4 regions of the Nonomuraea sp. NPDC051191 genome follow, and region 3 is predicted to be linked to each of the others. Evidence: riboswitches for the same ligand, from Rfam matches in the RefSeq annotation. Region 3 holds a riboswitch; each other region holds the start of a gene.

Region 1 (4,843 bases), on a different contig from region 3:
ACGCCCGCATCAGGGTGCTGCTCGACGCGCTCCAGGACGCCTCGGCCGGGCTGCGCAGGGAGCTGGCGCTGCCCACCACGATCAGCAAGCCCGCCGACTCGGTCGCGGCCAGCACCGGCGAGCGTCCCGGGGTGCGCGGCGTGCCGGCGCGGGCTCTGGCCGACGACGACCCGCAGCTCCTCGACCAGCTCCTGGCGCTGCCGCAGGTCCATCTGATCATCGACGGCTACAACGTCACCAAGACCGGCTACGGCACGTTCACCCTCGCCGACCAGCGCAACCGGCTGATGACCGGCCTCGGCGGCCTGGTCGCGCAGACCCGCGTCGAGGTGACGGTGGTCTTCGACGGTGCAGAGCTCAACGCGCCCGTGCAGGTGGTGGCGCCGCGCGGGGTGCGGGTGCTGTTCAGCGCGCCGGGGGAGATCGCCGACGACCTCATCCGCCGGCTCGTCCGCGCCGAGCCGCCCGGCCGGGCCATCGCCGTCGTCTCCTCCGACCGGGAGGTGGCCGAGTCCGTCCGCCGGATGGGCGCCAGACCCGTTCCGTCGGGTCTGCTGCTGCGCCGGTTGGGCCGCGCATAAGTTACGAATTAGCACTATTGGCGAGACCCCACTCGCCACTTCTGTACTATTTCGCCCCAGGTGTAATCCCTGGGAGGCGACGCTGTGAGGTTTGGCCGGGTCACGTTGGCGGCGGGTCTCGCGATCGGGCTGATGACGGTCCCGATGGGTGCGGCGCTCGCTGATCCCAAGCCCACTCTCAAGCAGGCCAAGGCCAAGCTGGAGAAGCTGAACGACAAGGCCGACAAGGTCGTCGACCGGTACAACACGGCGACCGAGGAGTACAAGAAGGCCAAGAACGCCTACACCAAGCTGAACGACCGCTACAAGCAGAAGCTGCAGACGGTCGCCGACCTGCGGGCCGACATCATCAGGGCGGCGGTGGACTCGTACAAGCTGGGCGGGGACGTCGCGTCCCTGCCGGGCTTGATGGGCGCGGACGACCCCGAGAACCTGCTGGCCGGGATGGCCATGGCCGGGCAGCTCTCGCGCGAGCGGCTGGAGAAGCTGGCCGCCTTCGACCGCGAGAACAAGGGGCTCAAGGTCGAGCGCGACAACGCCGAGACCGCCCTGGCGGACGCCGACAAGGAGCGGGACGCGGTCCAGAAGGAGCGCGCCGAGGTCCTGAAGCTGGTCGGCGAGCAGAAGAAGCTCCTGGACAAGCTGGGGGCCTACAACCCGGGCAACCCCAACAGCACCGGCATCAAGTACACCGGTCCCGCCTCGGGCAACGCGGCCGCCGTTCTGCGCTTCGCCTTCGCCCAGGTCGGCAAGCCGTACATCTTCGGGGGCACGGGCCCGCGCGGCTACGACTGCTCAGGGCTGACCCAGGCCGCGTGGCGCGCGGCCGGCGTCTCGTTGCCGCGTACGACGTGGCAGCAGTGGGCCTGGGGCTCCGGACGCAAGGTGGACATCAAGGACCTCCAGCCCGGGGACCTCATCTTCAGCGAGGGGCTGGGGCACGTCAGCATCTACGCGGGCGGGGGCAAGATCGTCCACGCGCCGCAGACGGGTGACGTCGTGAAGGTCGTCCGGCTCTCGGACTACCGCCGCCCGCTGGTCGGAGCCATCCGCCCCTGACCTCCGGTCCACCGGAACTCCTCCCGACACTCGCCCTCGGCCGCCCGTCTCGCAGGCCGCAGGGACCACCGGCGTGCCCGCTCGGCCCGCCGGTGGGACGAAGGGGACAAAAGGTGTCAAAGGGCCCTGACAAGCGCCTGCGTCAGGAAGTGTGAGAAGGGTCACATTTAGGTAACGGAGCCTGTGGCTCCAGCAGGGGTTTCGTCCCTTACTCGTGCCTTTATTTGATCTTTACAACCTGACTCCCCCTTTGCACTTTCTTGACCCCTCGGCGTAGTTTCTGGCGTCGCGGTCGGCAAGCCATGCGAGCCGCGAATCGACATCGGAACCCCCGATGCGGACCACATAAAAATCCGTCGGTCGCCATCGATATCCCCATTCAGGCATATCAATCGAGTGGCGACCTGCCGAGTCCGTGCAGCCAGGAGGCACGGAGCCGGGGACCCAAAGATCCCGTCATCCCCCGGGATCAGGGGTGAATCGGCGCGTTCAGCGCCGTAGGGCGACTTCCAGGCCCGAATCCGTCAGCTAACCCGGTAGGCGTTCGTGGAAGACACAAGGAGAAATCCTGTCTACCTCCCTGCATAACCCCCGTCTGTCCCGTCTCGCCCTGAAGGGCGCCGCACTCACGATGACCGTGACGGCCGGAGGTGCGGTTCTCCATGCCGTGCCGGCCGGGGCGCAGACGGTGAGCGAATCGGCCGTCAGGCTCACCGCGGTGTCCAGCACCGCCGAGACGGCCACCACCAGGTCGGCCAAGGCGGCGAAGAGCGCCAGGTCGGCCAAGGCGGCGAAGGCCGCCAGGCAGAAGGTGAGGGCCCACAAGGCCGTCGCCGTCGCCAAGCACCAGATCGGCGACCCGTACCGGTACGGGGCCACGGGTCCTGGTGCGTTCGACTGCTCCGGACTCGTCCAGTACGCCTGGAAGAAGGCCGGGGTGCGACTCCCGCGCGTGACGAGCAGCCAGTTCGCCCGCATTCGGCACAAGGTCTCCTGGCGGAAGCTCAAGCCGGGCGACCTGATGTTCTTCAACGGGCTGGGCCACGTCGGCATGTACGTCGGCCACGGCAAGATGATCCATTCGCCGAGGACCGGCGAACGGGTGCGCATCGACAAACTGGGCGGATGGCGGAAGTCGTCGTTCGTCGGCGCGGTGCGTCCCGGCGCGTGACAACAGGCCCCGCCCGGACCCTCCCCGGTCCGGGCCGGGGCCTGTCGCATGTCCGGCTTCCTGTTGCGAACCGCAGGTCCCGCCTTGCGGAGAGGGCGTGGGCCCGGTCTCGTGAAGGGGGCGTGAGGGCCGCGGGCCGACTAGCATCGGGCCGTGTCCTCGCAGGTGCGTCCGTCCCTCCGCGGTCCGCGTCTGCTCCTGCCCGTCCTGCTGCTGGCGGCGGTTCTCGTGGTCGCCGACGCGCCGCCCGGCGCCGTCCTGCCCGCCGGGGCGCGCGATCTGTGGGCCGGCGGCGGTCAGGTGGTCCGCGGCGGACGGTCCGTGGTCGTGGGGCATCGCGCCGAGCCCGGCGTGCTCGCCGATCTCGCCCGGCGCGCCGACCTCGCCGGTCGGCGGGTGTCCGCGCTGCTCGGCCGGCCGGTACGCGCGCTGGTCGTCGTACCGGACTCCGACGCCGAGGCGGCGGGGCTGGCGGGCACGGGCCCGCTGGACGGGCTGGCCGCGGTGGCCGACGGCCCGAGGGTGATCATCGTCCCCGGCTCCTTCGCGCGGCTCACCCCCACCGGACGCGACGTCGTCCTCACCCACGAGCTCACGCACGTCGCCGCGGGCACCGACCGGCTGCCCGTCTGGCTCTACGAGGGGTTCGCCGACTACGTGGCCTACCGCGACGCCGGACTCCCCGTCAGGACGGCCGCCGCCGAACTCGCCGCCGAAGTACGGGCCGGCCGGCTGCCGAGCGAGTTGCCCGGAGCCGCGGCTTTCGCCCCCACGGCAGCCGACCCCGGACGGCTCGCGCGGGCGTACCAGGAGGCCTGGATGGCGTGTCGCTTCCTCGCAGACCGGTTCGGTGACGGGACCCTGGTACGGCTCTACCGTGATGCCCGCGTGGCCGGCGTCGATCAGGCGCTCGCCTCCGTGGGGCTGACCGCCGAGACACTGGCGGCACGGTGGCGCGAGTACGTACGAGAGCAGCTCGCGTGAAGGGGAGGCAGATGAGCGAGCGGAACGACCCGCCCCGGGAGGGGGACGAGCCCGCGGGAGCGGTCGCCAGAGGGGCCGACGAGCCCGGTACGGCGGTCGCGGCGGGCCACGGCGGCGGTGTGGCCATCAGGGACGACGAGGACGGGCGCCCCGGCGACGGCGGCCCGCCGGAACCCTCCGGCACCACCGAACCCCCTGAGTCCCCAGGTCACCCCGACGACCCGGACGACCCGGACACCTCCGGCCCCACCCCCGGCGAACGCCCCGACGCGGACGCCGACCCCGACACCGAGGACCCCCGCCACCTCCATCCCCCCACCCCCGACGAGCGCCCCCACGCGAAGGACGCCGAGAACCCCGCCGAGAACTCCGCCGAGAGCGCGGACGCCCCGGGCAAGCCCGGCAAGGGCCGGGGCGACGGCAAGGGCGGCAAGGGCGGCAAGCGTGGCAAGGGTGGTAAAGGCGGAAAGGACGGCGCGGGCCGCCCCGGCGACCCGTCGGACAGCACCACCACCCCCGAGGACGCCCCCGACGACGCCGACCCCCGTCCCGGCCCCGGCGACCTGGTAGGAACGGCGGAACACCTGATCGCCCGAGAACGGCAACGCGCCGAATCCCGCTCCAGGCGCGCCGCCGGCATCGCCCTGGCCCTGGTCGGCGGCGTGATCCTGGCCGTGGCCGCGTTCACCACCCCGTGGCGGGTCCTGGCCGCCGGCGCGCCCGCCGTCACCCCCGACCCCGCCCGCGACTTCAGCGCCGCCCAGATCGCCAGGGCGCAGGCGTTCGACGCCGCCACCTCCCTGCCCGGCTACATCTCGCTCGGCATCACGGTCCTGTTCGCCGGGCTGCTGGTCCTGACGCCGTTCGCGGCGAAGGTGCTGGGGGTGCTCAGGGGCCCGTGGTGGGTGCGGGTGGTCCTCGGCGTGGTGGTGCTCACCGCGATCACCGAGGTGCTGCGGTGGCCGCTCGGCATGTGGTTCGAGACGATCCTGCGCGACTACGGCCTGTCCACCCAGGACTGGGCGGGCTGGACCGTCGACCGGCTCAA
Region 2 (4,843 bases), on a different contig from region 3:
GTCCGGGGTGCCTCGGAAGCCGTCATCGGCACATGACACCAGCCGCCGCCCGGGGTCCGCAAGCCTCGGTCAGGGCTCCCACGTGCCCAGGCGCCGGCGCATGGCCCGCTCCCGCTCGACGTCCACCGGGTCGGACGAGGCCGCGTCCGGCGCGTCGGAGGCGTCGTAGACCCGCCACACGTCCAGCGCGATCCCGTCGCAGCCCTCGGGGACGGGCACGCGCAGGGCCCACTCGACGGCCTCCTCCCTGGACTTCACCTGGATCAGCCAGAACCCCGCGATCAGCTCCTTGGCCTCGGCGAACGGGCCGTCGATCACCTTCGCCCGGCCGCCGCTGTAGGCGATCTGCGCGCCCTGTGAGCTCGGGTAGAGGCCCTCGGCGGCCAGCAGCACCCCCGCCCTGGTCAGCGCCTCGTTGTAGGCGTGCATGTTGTCGACGACCTCCTGGCTGGGCACCGCCCCCGCCTCGGTCTCCGCGCTGGCCTTGCCGACGATCATGAACTTCACTCTGCCGTCCCTTCCGCCCGCGATCGCGCCGCGGAGCCGGTCTCACCCGAGCGTCGAACGGGCGCCCGCCGGATCGACACGCGGGGGGCGGATCGTTCGTTGTCCAGGGCACGGTACCGGTCGTGCGACCGCGTGGCCGATGTGCCATCCTCGGCCCATGCCCCAACCCGCAGCAGCCGGCCTCCCCGCCAACCGGGCCCTCTGGGACGAGCGCGCCCGCGTCCACGGCTCCACGCCCGCCGACAGGTTCTACGACGTGGACGCCTTCCTCGCCGGCCGGCAGACCCTCTACGCGCTCGAACGCCGCCTGGCGGGGGACGTCGCCGGGAAGGACCTGCTCCACCTGCAGTGCCACTTCGGCATGGACACGCTGAGCTGGGCGCGGCTCGGAGCGCGGGTGACCGGCGTCGACTTCTCCCCGGTGGCGGTCGCGCGCGCCCGCGACCTGGCGGCCGAGGCCGGGCTGGCGGCCACGTTCGTGGAGGCCGACACGCAGCGGCTGCCCGAGTCGCTGGCCGGGGGCTTCGACCTGGCCGTGGCCACGTACGGCGTGTTGTGCTGGATCGGCGACCTGGCCGCCTGGATGCGCGGCGCGGCCATGGCGCTGCGGCCCGGCGGGCGGCTGGTGCTGGTCGACCTGCATCCGGCCTACCAGACGGTGGCCTCGCTCGACCCGCTGGTGGCCGACTGGCCCTACGGCGGCGGCCAGGCCCACCGCGAGATGGTGACCGGCACGTACGCCGACGCCGGCGTGGTGACCGAGGCCCAGGAGACCGTCCAGTACTCGTACTCGGCGGGCGAGATCGTCACGGCGGCGGCGCGCGCCGGGCTCACGGTGGCCGAGCTGGGCGAGCACGTCGCCGCCGAGCTGGACCCGCGCGGGCTGCTGACCGAGGGCGAGGACGGCCGCTACCGGCTGCCGTTCGGGGACTCGCACCTGCCGGTGCTGTACTCGCTGGTGGCGGTCCGGCCCTGAGACGCGGCGAGCGCGCGTCCCTCGTGCGGGACGCGCGCTCGAAGCCGCGCTCGAAGCAGGGGAGGTCAGCCCGCGTACTGCGGGTAGCCGTAGCCGACGACCTGCGACTTCGGCCGGACGCGCTCCTCCACCTTGCCGTTGCCGGTGTTGCCCTCGACCGTGGAGATCGTGCCGTTGCCGTTGTCCTTGACGACGAAGCCGACGTGCTGGATGGCGTCCAGGCTCTTGCTGCCGCCCCAGGAGAAGAAGACGACGGCGCCGGGCTTGGCCTCGGTGCCCCAGCGCTTGTTGGCGGCGAACCACTTGGCGTGGGCCACGGTCCAGGCGTCCCAGCCGACCTGCGGGCGGGCGCCGGTCTGCTCGCCGACCCAGGAGACGAACATCGAGCACCAGGCGGCGTTCACGTAGTCCTGGCGGCTGCCGCCGTCGCGGGCGACGGTCTCGGCGGCGCGCTGGGAGTCGGCGTACCACTTCTGGAACTTGGTGCCGCCGCCGTAGGCGTTCTCGGAGATGCCGACCTGGGCCTTGGCCACGGCCAGGACCTGTGCGGCGGTGACGTTGACCTGGGTCTCCCCGGCCCTGCCGGTCTGGGCGGCGGCCTGCGGCGCGACGGCCGAGTGGCCGGTGGAGGCGGCCGGGTCGACGCTGTCGGCGCCGGCGGCGGTGGCGTGGGCGCCGATCGCGGTGGCGATGATGGTCGCGCCGAGCGCGGCGCGGAGGTGGTTGATCTTCGGGGCACGGATGGGACGGTGCTTGGCCATCGAGGGCATTACTCCTTGCTTCCATGCCGCTTACCGGGTTAGCTGACGGGTTCGGACGTGGAAGCTGCCCTACGGCACCGAAGTGCCGATTCACCCCAAAGGACGTGGGTCCCCGGTTCCGCCCGGAGGCGGATTCAGCGGTCGCAGGACGATCCTGCGAAATGTCTTGCGATGGTTGGACAAAGCCGGACAAACCGGACGTCTGCCGCGAGATGCCCCACAAGGTAATACATCGGGCAAGAAGAAGGCAAGTGCCTAAAGGCGCAGCTAGGAGAGTTGCCCCCGCGCGTCGGCCAGAAGCCCCATCATGGCAAGGGATTCGTCAAGCGGCATGACGGCGCTCTCGGTCCGGCCCTCGGCCGTGGCGGCGCGCACCTCGCGCAGCTCCCCGGCGTACCCGTTGTCGGCCGGGTCGAGCACCAGCTCCTCCGTCTCCATCGACGGCCCCGACAGCAGCACCCGCTGCGGCGCCCAGAACGGCGCCAGGATGTCGGCCCGCATCGACGTGCCCACCACGCTCGCGTCGTTGGCGTGATGGGCGAGCAGGGACACGTCCACCAGCGCCCGCCGTCCGTCCGGGTAGAGCAGCACCCCGCCCGCCTCCGCGTCGACCCCGCTCGGCGCCAGCGAGCCGGTGATCCGCAGCTCACGCGGCATGCCGAGCAGGAGCTGCGCCAGCCCGAACGGGTAGATCCCCAGGTCGAGCAGGGCCCCGCCGCCCAGCTCCGGCGCCCACAGCCGATGGGCGGGGTCGTAGGGCAGCGCGAACCCGAACGAGGCCCGCACCGAGCGGATCTCCCCGAAACGCGGATCGGCCGCCACCCGCTGGATGAGCGGGTTGAACCGCATCCACATGGCCTCCATGAGGAAGACCCCGGCCGCGCGGGCCAGCGCCACCATGCGCTCGGCGTCGGCCACGCTGGCCGCCAGCGGCTTCTCGCACAGCACGGACTTGCCCGCCGCGATGGCCGCCTCGGCCACCTCCAGGTGCTGGGCGTGCGGCGTGGCCACGTAGACCGCGTCGACGGCCGGATCGGCGCACAGGGCCTCGTAGGAGCCGTAGGCCGACTCCGCGCCCAGCTCGTCGGCCAGGGCCCGCGCCCTGACCAGGCTCCGCGAGCCGACGGCGGCCACCCGCATGCCGGGCTCGGCCACGATGGCCGCCCCCACGGTACGCGCGATGCCGCCGGTCGCCGCTATTCCCCAGGTGAAATCTCGCACGCCCGAGATCGTAGAGCGCTCAGGTCAGGTTGAACGAGTCGGGGTCGGGCCCGATGCGCCGCCCAGAGTTCATCGCGCCGATGGCCACCAGGTCCTCGGAGTCGAGGATGAAGTCGAACACGTCGATGTTCTCCTCGATCCGCGCCGGGGTGACCGACTTGGGGATCACCACGTTGCCGAGCTGGAGATGCCAGCGGAGCACGATCTGCGCGGGCGTCTTGCCGTACTTCTCCGACAGCACGCGCAGCGCCGGGTCGGCCAGCAGCCCCTTGCCCTGCCCGAGCGGGCTCCACGCCTCGGTCAGGATGCCGTTGGCCTCGTGGAAGGCCCGCATCTCGCGCTGCTGGAAGTACGGGTGCAGCTCGATCTGGTTGATCGAGGGCGTGATGTCGGTCTCGTCCATCAGCCGGGTCAGGGTGGCGACCGTGAAGTTGGAGACGCCGATGGCCTTGGCCCGGCCGTCACGGTAGATCTTCTCCAGCGCCCGCCAGGCCTGCACGTACTTGTCCTGCTCCGGAACCGGCCAGTGGATCAGGAAAAGATCTACGTAGTCGAGGCCCAGGCGGGCCAGGCTCTCGTCGAAGGCCTGCTCGGCCCGCCCGTGGTCGCCGTTCCACAGCTTGGTGGTGACGAACACCTTCTCCCGTGGCACCTCGGCGGCGCGCACGGCCCGGCCGACGCCCTCCTCGTTCTCGTAGGCGGCGGCGGTGTCGACATGCCGGTATCCCGCGCGCAGCGCGGTCGTCACGGCGTGCTCGGCGTCGTCGGCAGAGACCTGCCAGACGCCGAAGCCGAGCTGTGGTATCTGCACACCGTCGGTGTTGAGCATCAGCGAGTTCATACCCTCCATTGTTCACGTGTCGTTTCTTGCGGCTTAAGCAGGCCGGGTTAGCTTGTGACGGGTCGTGCAAGGCGCTCCACCGGCTGGGGGAACAGAGTGGTCAGACAGGCGTCGGCCTGGGTGGAGTCTCCACTCCAGATGCTGTGCGCCGTCGAGGCCCACCATGCCGGGCTGCTCGGCCCGGACACCGTGGTCGTGCCGCGCGCCGGCCTGCGCCCGCTGCGCGCCACCCGCAAGGAGCTGCGCCGCCTCGACCTGCCTCCAGGCCTGGTGCTGGACGAGCCGCGCGAGCGCATGCCGCGCCGCGTCCAGGCGGTGGGCGACGCGTTCTCCGGCAAGGTCCAGGTGCGCTGGCTGACCTCCGACCCCGGCCGCATCGTCGTCGTGGACGACGGCCTGGCCACGCTCAGGCTGCTCGAACTGCTGGCCGCCGGGCCGTACCGGCCGCTGCTGCGGGCGCGGGCGACGCCGTCGCGGGCGCGGGCCCTGCTAGGTCTGGCCGCCGCGCTGCGGCTGCGGATGAGCCGGGTCTCGGTC
Region 3 (4,843 bases):
CCATAGCCCTGCTGCTGCTGACCGTAGTCGGGCAGCGACTGGGGCTGCTGGCCGTACTGCGGCTGCTGGCCATAACCCTGCTGACCCGAGGCGGCCTGCTGGCCGTACTGGGCCTCCTGGCCATAGCCGGGCTGGGTGTACTGCTGGCCCGAGGACTGCGGCTGCTGGCCGTAACCCTGCTGCTGGCCGGAGGCGGGCTGCTGGCCGTAGCCCTGCTGGCCCTGCTGCCCGTACTGGGCCTCCTGGCCATAGCCCTGCTGCTGCTGACCGTAGTCGGGCAGCGACTGGGGCTGCTGGCCGTACTGCGGCTGCTGGCCATAACCCTGCTGGCCCGAGGCGGCCTGCTGGCCGTACTGGGCCTCCTGGCCATAGCCGGGCTGGGTGTACTGCTGGCCCGAGGACTGCGGCTGCTGGCCGTAGCCCTGCTGCTGGCCATATCCCTGCTGCTGGCCGTACTGGGGCTGCTGGCCGTAGCCCTGCTGCTGGCCGTGCTGCTGTTGCTGACCGTATTGGGGTTGCTGGCCGTAGCCCTGTTGCTGCTGCTGGCCATATGGGGGCTGGCCATAGGCGTCGTCCGCCCGGTAGCCGACCACAGTCACGTCCGGGTCGGGCTCACCGGGGCGACGGCCCTGGTGCTGCCCGTACTCGGGGTTCTCGCCGGATTCGTCCTGTGGATACGGCGGCTGTCCGGTGCTCACCGTGTCACCTCGCTTCGAGTGCGCATGTGGCACGTGTCAGGACACATGCCTGTGCTGCCCAACGTATCGACATAGGTATCAACAATCACCTTTCCAAGTGGTCAAGGTCCGCGTCACCCGATGTCAGATGCAGCAGCATGCGGGTGTTGCCAAGGGTGTTCGGTTTGACGTGTTCCAGATCAAGGAACTCCGCCACACCCTCGTCGTACGAGGCCAGCAACTCGGCGTAGACCTCGGGTGAGACCGGCGTGCCCTGGATGGGCCGGAAACCGTGCCTCGCGAAGAAGTCGACCTCAAAAGTCAGACAGAATACACGTCGCAGCCCCAGATCCTTCGCCTGCCGGACGAGCGCCGAGACGATCCGATGCCCGGCCCCCAGTCCCCGGCACGCCGGATCGACCGCCACCGTACGGACCTCGGCGAGATCCTCCCAGAGCACGTGAAGCGCGCCGCAGCCGACGACCTCCCCGCTCAGCTCGGCCACCCAGAACTCCTGGACGTCCTCGTACAGCGTGACCGTGGCCTTCTCCAGGAGCCGCGGACCCGCGCCCGCGTAGGTGTCCACGAGACGCCTGATCGCGCGCACGTCGGGCGTGCGGGCACGCCTGACCACGACCGCGGTCTCGGGGACTGCCACTTCGGCCACCTGCTCCATGGCTCTCCAGGGTACAGATCTCATTACGGCTCAGCCCTAAATCCCACGTCTCGGGCATCTCATCACATGCTGTGTCCAGATGAACACGCCCCGACCTGGAGCTTTCCTCCAGTCGTCACCCCCCAGAATGCTGGACAAAAGGTGCAGAAGCCCGCTTCCGTACGGCTACCCACGAGATCACCTTGTGACCCTTCAGTTGTGAAACCTCTACAGACTCGGTAGTTCCGGTTGAGCGCGAACCCGGAGTGCATTAGTGTCCAGCGACGATGTTCTCCGCGTAATGCGCGCGGAAAGACACGCCCAATTCCCGCAAGGGAAGCCGGGGAACCACCGGTGGCGAGCACCTCGCGCCACCACTCGGGGTGAATCCGATCATCTCGGTAGGGCTGCTCCGGCCCGAACCCGTCAGCTAACCCGGCCGGCGTCGATGAGAGGAGCTTGGTTGGTGAAGCGGACGCTCGATCGCGAGGGGAAGCCGGGGGGCAGGCACGCCCGTCCCCGGGAGCAGGCCAGGCGCTCACGTCGCCTCGGCGTCATCGGCGCCGCCGTCGCCGCGATGCTGTTCGCCGTACCCGTCGGTTCCGCCGCCGCCGACCCGAAGCCGTCGCTCTCCGAGCTGGCCGACCAGGTCGAGAAGATGCACGAAGAGATCGAGACGCTGACCGAGGAGTACAACGGGCAGCGCGAACGGCTGAAGTCCGCACAGAAGGCCAACGACGCCGCCCAGAAGACCCTGGCCACCAGCGAGTCCGACCTGGCCGCCAAGCGCGCCAGGGCCACGCTGCTCGCCCAGAACGCCTACATCACCGGCGGCCTGGACAAGGCCCTGGTCTTCGCCCAGTCCGACGACCCCGAGACCTTCCTCGACCGGGCCGCGACCACGTACGCGCTCGAACAGCAGCAGGGCGAGGAGGTCAACCAGCTCGCCAAGGCCATGGAGGCCGCCGAGCGCGCCAGGTCGGGCGCCAAGACCCGCATCGCCGAGGTCCAGAAGATCGTCAGTGATCTTGAGGGCAAGCGCTCGAAGATCACCAAGCTGGTCGCCAAGGTCGAGAGCAACCTCTACCGGCGGGCCGTCGGCGAGGCCGGCCGCCCCGGCACCCGCGCCGTACGCGTCAACCTGCCGGTCATCGGCAACGGCAAGGCCGCCCAGGCCGCCAAGTGGGCCCTCACCCAGCAGCTCAAGCCGTACGTGTGGGGCGCCGAAGGGCCGCGCTCCTACGACTGCTCCGGCCTGGTGATGGCCGCCTACCAGCGCGTGGGCATCTCGCTCCCCCACTACACCGGCGACCAGTGGACGGCCGGCACGCACATCAGCCGCGACCAGCTCCGCGCCGGCGACCTGGTCTTCTTCTACAGCGACCTGCACCACGTCGGCATCTACATCGGCGGCGGCATGATGGTCCACGCACCGCAGACCGGCGACGTCGTCCGGATCTCCGCGCTCGGCAATCGGCCGTTCGCCGGCGCCGTGCGCATCGCGGACTGACCGGCGATTCACTTCGGAGTTCCGCGCCGTCAGATGAGCTGGCGGCGCGCCGCCCACGCCACGGCCTCGATCGCCGTGGCCACGCCGATGCGGTCGCAGATGCCTCTGAGCCGCCGGCGTACGGTCCGTCCGCTGATATCCAGCCGTCTCCCGACCCGGTCGACGGTCACCCCTCTGGCCAGTTCAGCCAGTAACGCCAAATCCGCGTGGCTCAGCTCAACGCCTTCAGTGAGCACATCCACCGGGAGCCCTCCCCCCAACAGCAGAACTCGGACCTTTCAGTGGAGCAAAGCCGCTCGTCTCGGTGAAGGTAAACGCATCGCGGAAAGGTCGTCAAGCACGACAATCGCCGCCCTTGACCAGTGCTATTGACATGATCACTTATATGTGACGTACTCCGCATATGTCGGCACGCCACGGTCCGCTATGAACGGTCCAAACGATCAATTCGGCGGCCCGGTCCAGCCACCGATGAGCGCCACCGACCTCCTGGGTTTTGATCCCTCGGATCCGCAATTTGTGCGCGATCCGTACGTCCGATATCGAGAGCTCCGCGCGGCCGGGGCGATCTTCAGAACGCGCGGCGGGCTGCTCGTCACGACCACGTACGAGCTGTGCGCGGCCGTCCTGCGTGACCCGATGTTCGGTCACGGAACGTCCGCCCCCGTGGCGGAAGAGGCAGGTCAGCCCGGCAGGTCGTTCCTGCTCATGGACCCGCCCGATCACACCCGGTTGCGGAACCTTGTCAGCCGCGCGTTCACCCCGCGCATGGTCGAACGGCTCAGGCCGCGGGTCGAGGCGATCACCGCCGACCTGATCGGGCGGTTGCCGGAGGAGACGGAGCTGATTTCCGGCTTCGCCCACCCGCTGCCGGTGATGGTGATCAGCGAGATGCTCGGGGTGCCGCCGGAGGACCACGAGCGCTTCCGCGGATGGAGCGAGGCTCTTGCCCGCGGACTTGACCCGATGCTGACAGACGCTCTCATGTCGGAAACGGAGCGTTCCAGGAACGAGTTCCGCGACTACTTCCGCCGCCTGATCGCCCTGCGCCGCGAGCGTCCCGGTGAGGACCTCCTGAGCGCCCTCGCGCGCGTCGAGGAGTTGACCGAGGCCGAGTTGCTGTCGACCTGCGTGCTGCTGCTCGTGGCCGGCCACGAGACCACCGTCAACCTCATCGCGAACGGCGTGCTGAACCTGCTGCGGCACGGCCTGCTGCACCGCGCCGCCGAGCGGCCGAGGGAGGTGGTCGAGGAGGTGCTGCGCTTCGATCCGCCGGTCCAGCTCACCTCCAGGATCGCGCTGGAGGACAGGGAACTGGGCGGCACGCCGGTGCCCGCCGGCTCGGCCGTGCTCGTGCCGATCGGCGCGGCCAATCGCGATCCGGCCGCGTTCGCCGATCCCGACCGGTTCGACCCGGGCCGCGAGCCCGGCCGGCATCTCGCCTTCGGGCTCGGCCTGCACTTCTGCCTGGGGGCGACGCTGGCCAGGATGGAGGGCGAGATCGCGCTGTCCGCGCTGGCCGTGGCCGCGCCGAAGATGGAGGCCGCCGATCCGGAGCCCCCGTACAAGGAGAACGTGGTGCTGCGCGGGCTGGCCCGGCTGCCGGTGCGGCTCAGGCGGTAGCGTCGTAGCGTTCCCTGGCGGCCTCGACGTCCTCGATGTGCTCCTCGGCCCAGGTCTTGATGGCGATCACCAGCGGCATCAGGCTCTCGCCGAGCGGGGTGAGCGCGTAGTCGACCCGTACCGGCACCTGCGGCGTCACCCGGCGCGCCACCAGGCCGTCGCGCTCCAGGCCGCGCAGGGTCTGGGTGAGCATCTTCTGGCTGACCCCCGCGATGTGCCGGGACAGGTCGCTGTAGCGGCGCTCGCCGCGGGCCAGCGCGCTGAGCACCAGCGTGACCCATTTGTCGCTGAGCCGGTCGAGCAGCTTGCGGGAAGGGCATTCGGCGAAGTAGGCGTCGAAGGCCAGCCTGGCCTGGTCACGCCGCTGCGCCGCCGTCG
Region 4 (4,843 bases), on a different contig from region 3:
TCTCGCCCGCCTGGTAGAAGCGGTCGTAGTCGGCGTAGCTGTCGCCGATCGTGCACTGCCCGTTCTGCACGTTGCCGAATGCGTAGTTGATGTGGGTCAGCTTGGCCGCCGAGCCGCTGGTGTCGATGTTCTTGACGTGGTAGCCGCGCTGGTAGATGCCCCACTGGACGAAGTAGCCCAGCACCTTGTTGCCGCCACCGCCGCCGCCCGTGGTGGTCGCGGTGATCTGGTTGCTGTCGGCCGAGCGGTTGCCGGCCGCGTCACGCGCGCGCACCGTGTAGGTGTAGGACGTGTTGGCGCTGAGGCCGCTGTCGGTGTGCGAGGTGCCCGTGACGGTGGTGACGAGAGTGCCGCCGCGGTAGATCTCGTAACCGGTGACGGCCACGTTGTCGGTCGAGGCGTTCCAGGCCAGCGAGACGCTGCTGCTGCTGACGCCGGTCGAGCGCAGGTTGCCCGGCACGGTCGGCGGGGTCTTGTCGTCGCCGCCGCCGCCCGTGGTGGTGGCGGTGATCTGGTTGCTGTTGGCCGAGCGGTTGCCGGCGGCGTCACGCGCGCGCACGGTGTAGGTGTAGGCCGTGCTCGCGGTGAGGCCCGTGTCGTTGTACGTGGTGCCCGTGACGGTGGTGACGAGAGTGCCGCCGCGGTAGATCTCGTAACCGGTGACGGCCACGTTGTCGGTGGAGGCGTCCCAGGCCAGGGCCACGCTGTTGTTCGTGACGCCGGTCGAGCGCAGGTTGCCCGGCACCGACGGCGCGGTCGTGTCGCTGCCGCCGCCGCCGGAGACCTTCCACAGCGCCGCCACGTTCGGCGGCTCCCAGCCGGGCTGGGAGGTGTGCGCCTGGAGGCAGACGTAGTCCACGCCGTTGTAGGTGACGACCGTGCCCGCGGTGTACGCGGTCCACGGGGCCCAGGCCGCCGCGAAGGCCACCGTGCTGGCGGAGGCGATCGGTGGGACGGCGACGGCCGCGGTCAGGGGCAGGGCCAATGCCGCCATTCCTGCCAGGACCTTGCTCAGAATGGTGTGTTTCATGTCGCTCCGACATCCGTTGGGGGGTGTGTGGGGAGTGGGATGGGAGACTTCTGGGGAAACTATTAGGAAAGTTTCCTTTAAGTTGTGAATCGACGGTAGCCTCTGCCTGCGGGAGCGTCAATACGTATCGGTCAGGCGTCCGTAATCGTGCCGGTCAGACCCCGAATGTGCCCGTTCACGAGGGGATAACGGTTCAGGAACGGGGGCTGACGGCGGGGTGAGCCGTGGCCCAGCATGGGAGCGTGGCAGGAATCTCCGCCTGGCGGCGGACGCCCACGCGCCGCGGACCTTACGTGGTCCGCGCGGTCGCGGAGTTACGGTCCTGGCCGTCGCTGAACGTCAGCGGCACCGGGCGACAGGTCGCCTTCGCCGTACACGGAACCGAGATCCTGCGCCTGGCCGGCCGGGACGAGGTCCACGTACGGCTCACCGCCCCCGCCATCGGACGCCTGGAGCCCTATTTGCAGGCGTGCGATCAGGTCCATGCCTGCCGCGACCGCGCCTGGGTCGCCGTGCAGGTCGACGCCGAGCCCGATCTGGAATTGTTGCTGGCCCTCACGAGCGTGGCGATAAAGGCGCACGTGGCCTGAAACGATTCTTCGCGGTGCGTAGCGTTTCTCCTACGCACCGTCTGAACAATGCCCTCCATTTGCCCTGGAATTACTCGCCGGGTAGCTTGGTTGTACACAGCCGAACGGGGAGACGTCCCAGGTAGGGATGTCATTGCCGGGGAATTACCCCAGCGGGACCCGTGTTGTACAGAGTCGGCGCGGATACACCGCGTCCGGGCGTCGCAGATATACCTTCAGGCCCTTTCCTGGGCCCGGGAAGACGATGCGTCAGCCCTTTGCCTGACCAGAGACCGCTGAATCCGCCTGTGCGCGGAACCGGGGACCCATGTGTCCATCGGGGTGAATCGGCACCACGGTGCCGTAGGGCAGCTTCCCGCCCGAACCCGTCAGCTAACCCGGCAAGCGGCACGGAAGCACAAGGAGTAATCCCTCATGGCCAAGCACCGTCTTCACCGTGCCTACAAGCTCGACCTCGCCAAGATCGCCCTCGGCGCGACCGCCGTCGCCGGTGTGCTCGGCACGCACGCGGCAGTGAACGCCGACACCGTCCACGCCACCGCCGGCACCGCCGCCCAGACCGCCAAGGTCGCCGGCGTGGCCGCCGCCCAGCCGCGTGTCGCCACCGTGGCCGACAAGCGCGCCACCGACGAGAGCGCCAAGGGCAAGGTGAACGTCACCGCCGCCCAGGTCCTGGCCACCGCCCGCGCCCAGGTCGGCGTCTCCGAGGACGCCAACGGCGGCGGCACCAAGTTCCAGAAGTGGTACGCCGGCTCGCCCCGCGCCGCCGAGACCGTCGCCCGCGACGGCGGCAGTCGCCAGGACTACGTGAACGCCGCCTGGTGCTCGATGTTCGTCTCCTGGGTCGGTGACCAGACCGGCGCCCGCCCGCAGGTCGGCTGGGACGCCTACACCGTCTCGCACGCCAAGTGGTTCGCCTCCAACGGCCGCTGGGGCACCGAGGCAAAGCCCGGCGCCGTCGTCTTCTTCTCCTGGAGCGGCAGCAAGAGCCTGAGCGACATCCAGCACGTCGGCTTCGTCGTCAAGGACAACGGCGACGGCACGATCTCCACGATCGAAGGCAACACCGGCAACGGCAAGGTCGAGGAGCGCGTCCGCCCGGCCTCCCAGGTCGTCGGCTACGGCTACCCGTCGTACGCCGCCTGATCTCCCTCCTGTGAAGAGCGCACTCCCTGCGGGGGGTGCGCTCTTTCGCGTGTGTGCTGGTCGACCAGGGTGGCGGCGGACTGGGCGGCCGAGCGGGCGGCGCCGGGGTCCTCGGAGATCATCGCGGTCACGGTGGCGCCGTCGATCAGGGTGAGCAACTGCTCGGCGAGCAGGCCGGGATCGCCGGCGCCCGCCTTCTCGGCGAGCGAGCTCAGGTAGGCGCGCAGGCGTTCCTTGTGTGCGCGCACCGCCGTACGGACGGCGGCCGAACCGGCGCCCAGCTCGGCGAAGGCGTTGACGAAGCCGCAACCGCGGAAGTCGTCCTCGGTGAACCAGCGTTCCAGCCACTCGAAGACCGCCGGGATGCGGTCGCCGGCGTCCGTCACGTACGCGGTGAGCGAGGCCGTCCAGCGTTCGTCGCGCCGCCGCAGGTAGGCCACGACCAGCGCCTCCTTCGACGGGAAGCACTGGTAGAGCCGCTTCAGCGAGAGGCCGGAGGCGGCGCGGATCTCGTCCATGCCGACCGCCTGCACGCCGCGGCGGTAGAACAGGTCGCCCGCGGCGTCCAGCAGCAGCTGCTCGTGATCCATGACACTCCTCCAGGTGCTTGCGGCGGAGAACGCTCGTTCTCTACGCTATCGCACACCCCGGGAGAACGCCCGTTCTCTCGATATGAGAGGACATCACATGACACGCCCGCCCGTTCCGCCGTTCACCGAGGAGACCGCCCGGATCAAGGTCCAGGCCGCCGAGGACGCCTGGAACACCCGCGACCCCGAACGTGTCGCGCTCGCGTACACCGAGGACTCCGTGTGGCGCAACCGCGGCGAGTTCGTCACGGGCCGCGCCGAGATGGCCGCGTTCCTGCGCCGCAAGTGGGATCGGGAGCTGGACTACGCCCTGCGCAAGGAGCTCTGGGCGTTCACCGGCGACCGCATCGCCGTCCGCTTCCAGTACGAGTCCCGCGACGCCACCGGCCAGTGGTGGCGCAGCTACGGCAACGAGCAGTGGGAGTTCGACGAGTCCGGGCTGATGCGCCGCCGGGAGGCCAGCATCAACGACGTCCCCATCACGGAGGACGAACGCCGCATCTTCGGCTCCCGCCCCCTGTCCGAGCACGGAGTGGACGTCCTCGGCGTCCGGTGACCCCGCGATCGCTCCGGCATTGACAGCCCGCCCGGAGATCAACGGGTAAGGTCGAGGAGCCGATCGTAGGAGGTCTGACATGGCGGTTCTGCTGCTGGGCACCCTCGACACCAAGGGGGAGGAGTATGCCCTCGTCCGCGATCTGATCGTCCGGGCCGGGCAGGACGTCGTCCTCATGGACACCGGCGTGATGGGCGCCTCCGCGCTGGCCGCCGACGTCCCGGCAGAGGCCGTCGCGCGGGCCGCCGGCACCGACCTCGACCGGCTCAGGAGCGCGGGCGACCGCGGCGCCGCGCTCGCGGCGATGGCGGCCGGGGCCACGGCCGTCGCCAAGGAGCTGCACGCCCGCGGCGGGCTGGGCGGCGTGCTCGCGCTGGGCGGCAGCGGCGGCTCGTCCATCGCCGCCGCGGTCATGCGGGCGCTGCCCGTCGGCCTGCCCAAGCTGCTGGTGTCGACCATGGTCAGCGGCGACGTGTCCGCCTACGTCGGCGAGACCGACGTGACGCTCATGTACAGCGTCGTCGACGTCGCGGGCGTCAACTCCATCTCCCGCCGCATCCTGGCCAACGCCGCCGCCGCGATCAGCGCGATGGCCGCCTCGTACGACGCCGGCGCCGAGCCGTCCGGCGCGGACAAACCACTGGTCGCGGCCACGATGTTCGGCGTCACCACGCCCGCCGTGGACGCCGCGCGGGCCCGGCTGGAGTCCCTGGGCTACGAGGTGCTGGTCTTCCACGCCACAGGCTCGGGCGGACGCGCCATGGAGGCGCTGGCGGCGGGCGGCCACTTCGCCGGGGTGCTCGACCTGACCACCACCGAGCTGGCCGACGAGCTCGTCGGCGGCGTCCTGTCGGCCGGCCCCGACCGCCTGACCGCCGCGGGGAACGCCGGCGTCCCGCAGGTCGTCAGCCTGGGTGCGGTCGACATGGTC

What was found. A riboswitch is a leader RNA that binds a small molecule or an ion and turns the genes downstream of it on or off. The one in region 3 is predicted to bind cyclic di-AMP.
Region 1: linked by a shared signal. The riboswitch ahead of ACIA8R_RS15910 (C40 family peptidase) and the one ahead of ACIA8R_RS00760 (NlpC/P60 family protein) in region 3 are both predicted to bind cyclic di-AMP.
Region 2: linked by a shared signal. The riboswitch ahead of ACIA8R_RS38470 (CHAP domain-containing protein) and the one ahead of ACIA8R_RS00760 (NlpC/P60 family protein) in region 3 are both predicted to bind cyclic di-AMP.
Region 4: linked by a shared signal. The riboswitch ahead of ACIA8R_RS39380 (CHAP domain-containing protein) and the one ahead of ACIA8R_RS00760 (NlpC/P60 family protein) in region 3 are both predicted to bind cyclic di-AMP.

What each region holds. Positions count from the first base shown of each region.
Region 1 is NZ_JBITEZ010000005.1:219,676-224,518, forward strand. Features, by position in the region: gene ACIA8R_RS15900 (NYN domain-containing protein) at 1-581, shown strand, start outside; gene ACIA8R_RS15905 (NlpC/P60 family protein) at 714-1,640, shown strand; cyclic di-AMP (ydaO/yuaA leader) riboswitch at 2,036-2,198, shown strand; gene ACIA8R_RS15910 (C40 family peptidase) at 2,329-2,811, shown strand; gene ACIA8R_RS15915 (hypothetical protein) at 2,965-3,795, shown strand; gene ACIA8R_RS15920 (M48 family metalloprotease) at 3,807-4,843, shown strand, end outside.
Region 2 is NZ_JBITEZ010000015.1:174,563-179,405, reverse strand. Features, by position in the region: gene ACIA8R_RS38485 (RNA polymerase sigma factor) at 1-26, opposite strand, end outside; gene ACIA8R_RS38480 (YciI family protein) at 70-498, opposite strand; gene ACIA8R_RS38475 (class I SAM-dependent methyltransferase) at 665-1,483, shown strand; gene ACIA8R_RS38470 (CHAP domain-containing protein) at 1,549-2,244, opposite strand; cyclic di-AMP (ydaO/yuaA leader) riboswitch at 2,257-2,394, opposite strand; gene ACIA8R_RS38465 (Gfo/Idh/MocA family protein) at 2,512-3,465, opposite strand; gene ACIA8R_RS38460 (aldo/keto reductase) at 3,485-4,306, opposite strand; gene ACIA8R_RS38455 (hypothetical protein) at 4,427-4,843, shown strand, end outside.
Region 3 is NZ_JBITEZ010000001.1:160,675-165,517, forward strand. Features, by position in the region: partial or broken gene ACIA8R_RS00750 (hypothetical protein) at 1-773, shown strand, start outside; gene ACIA8R_RS00755 (amino-acid N-acetyltransferase) at 784-1,353, opposite strand; cyclic di-AMP (ydaO/yuaA leader) riboswitch at 1,641-1,792, shown strand; gene ACIA8R_RS00760 (NlpC/P60 family protein) at 1,799-2,842, shown strand; gene ACIA8R_RS00765 (LuxR C-terminal-related transcriptional regulator) at 2,872-3,084, opposite strand; gene ACIA8R_RS00770 (cytochrome P450) at 3,362-4,465, shown strand; gene ACIA8R_RS00775 (helix-turn-helix domain-containing protein) at 4,455-4,843, opposite strand, start outside.
Region 4 is NZ_JBITEZ010000016.1:32,299-37,141, reverse strand. Features, by position in the region: gene ACIA8R_RS39390 (glycosyl hydrolase family 18 protein) at 1-1,030, opposite strand, end outside; gene ACIA8R_RS39385 (luciferase family protein) at 1,273-1,620, shown strand; cyclic di-AMP (ydaO/yuaA leader) riboswitch at 1,884-2,021, shown strand; gene ACIA8R_RS39380 (CHAP domain-containing protein) at 2,035-2,766, shown strand; gene ACIA8R_RS39375 (TetR/AcrR family transcriptional regulator) at 2,745-3,356, opposite strand; gene ACIA8R_RS39370 (nuclear transport factor 2 family protein) at 3,454-3,912, shown strand; gene ACIA8R_RS39365 (Tm-1-like ATP-binding domain-containing protein) at 3,992-4,843, shown strand, end outside.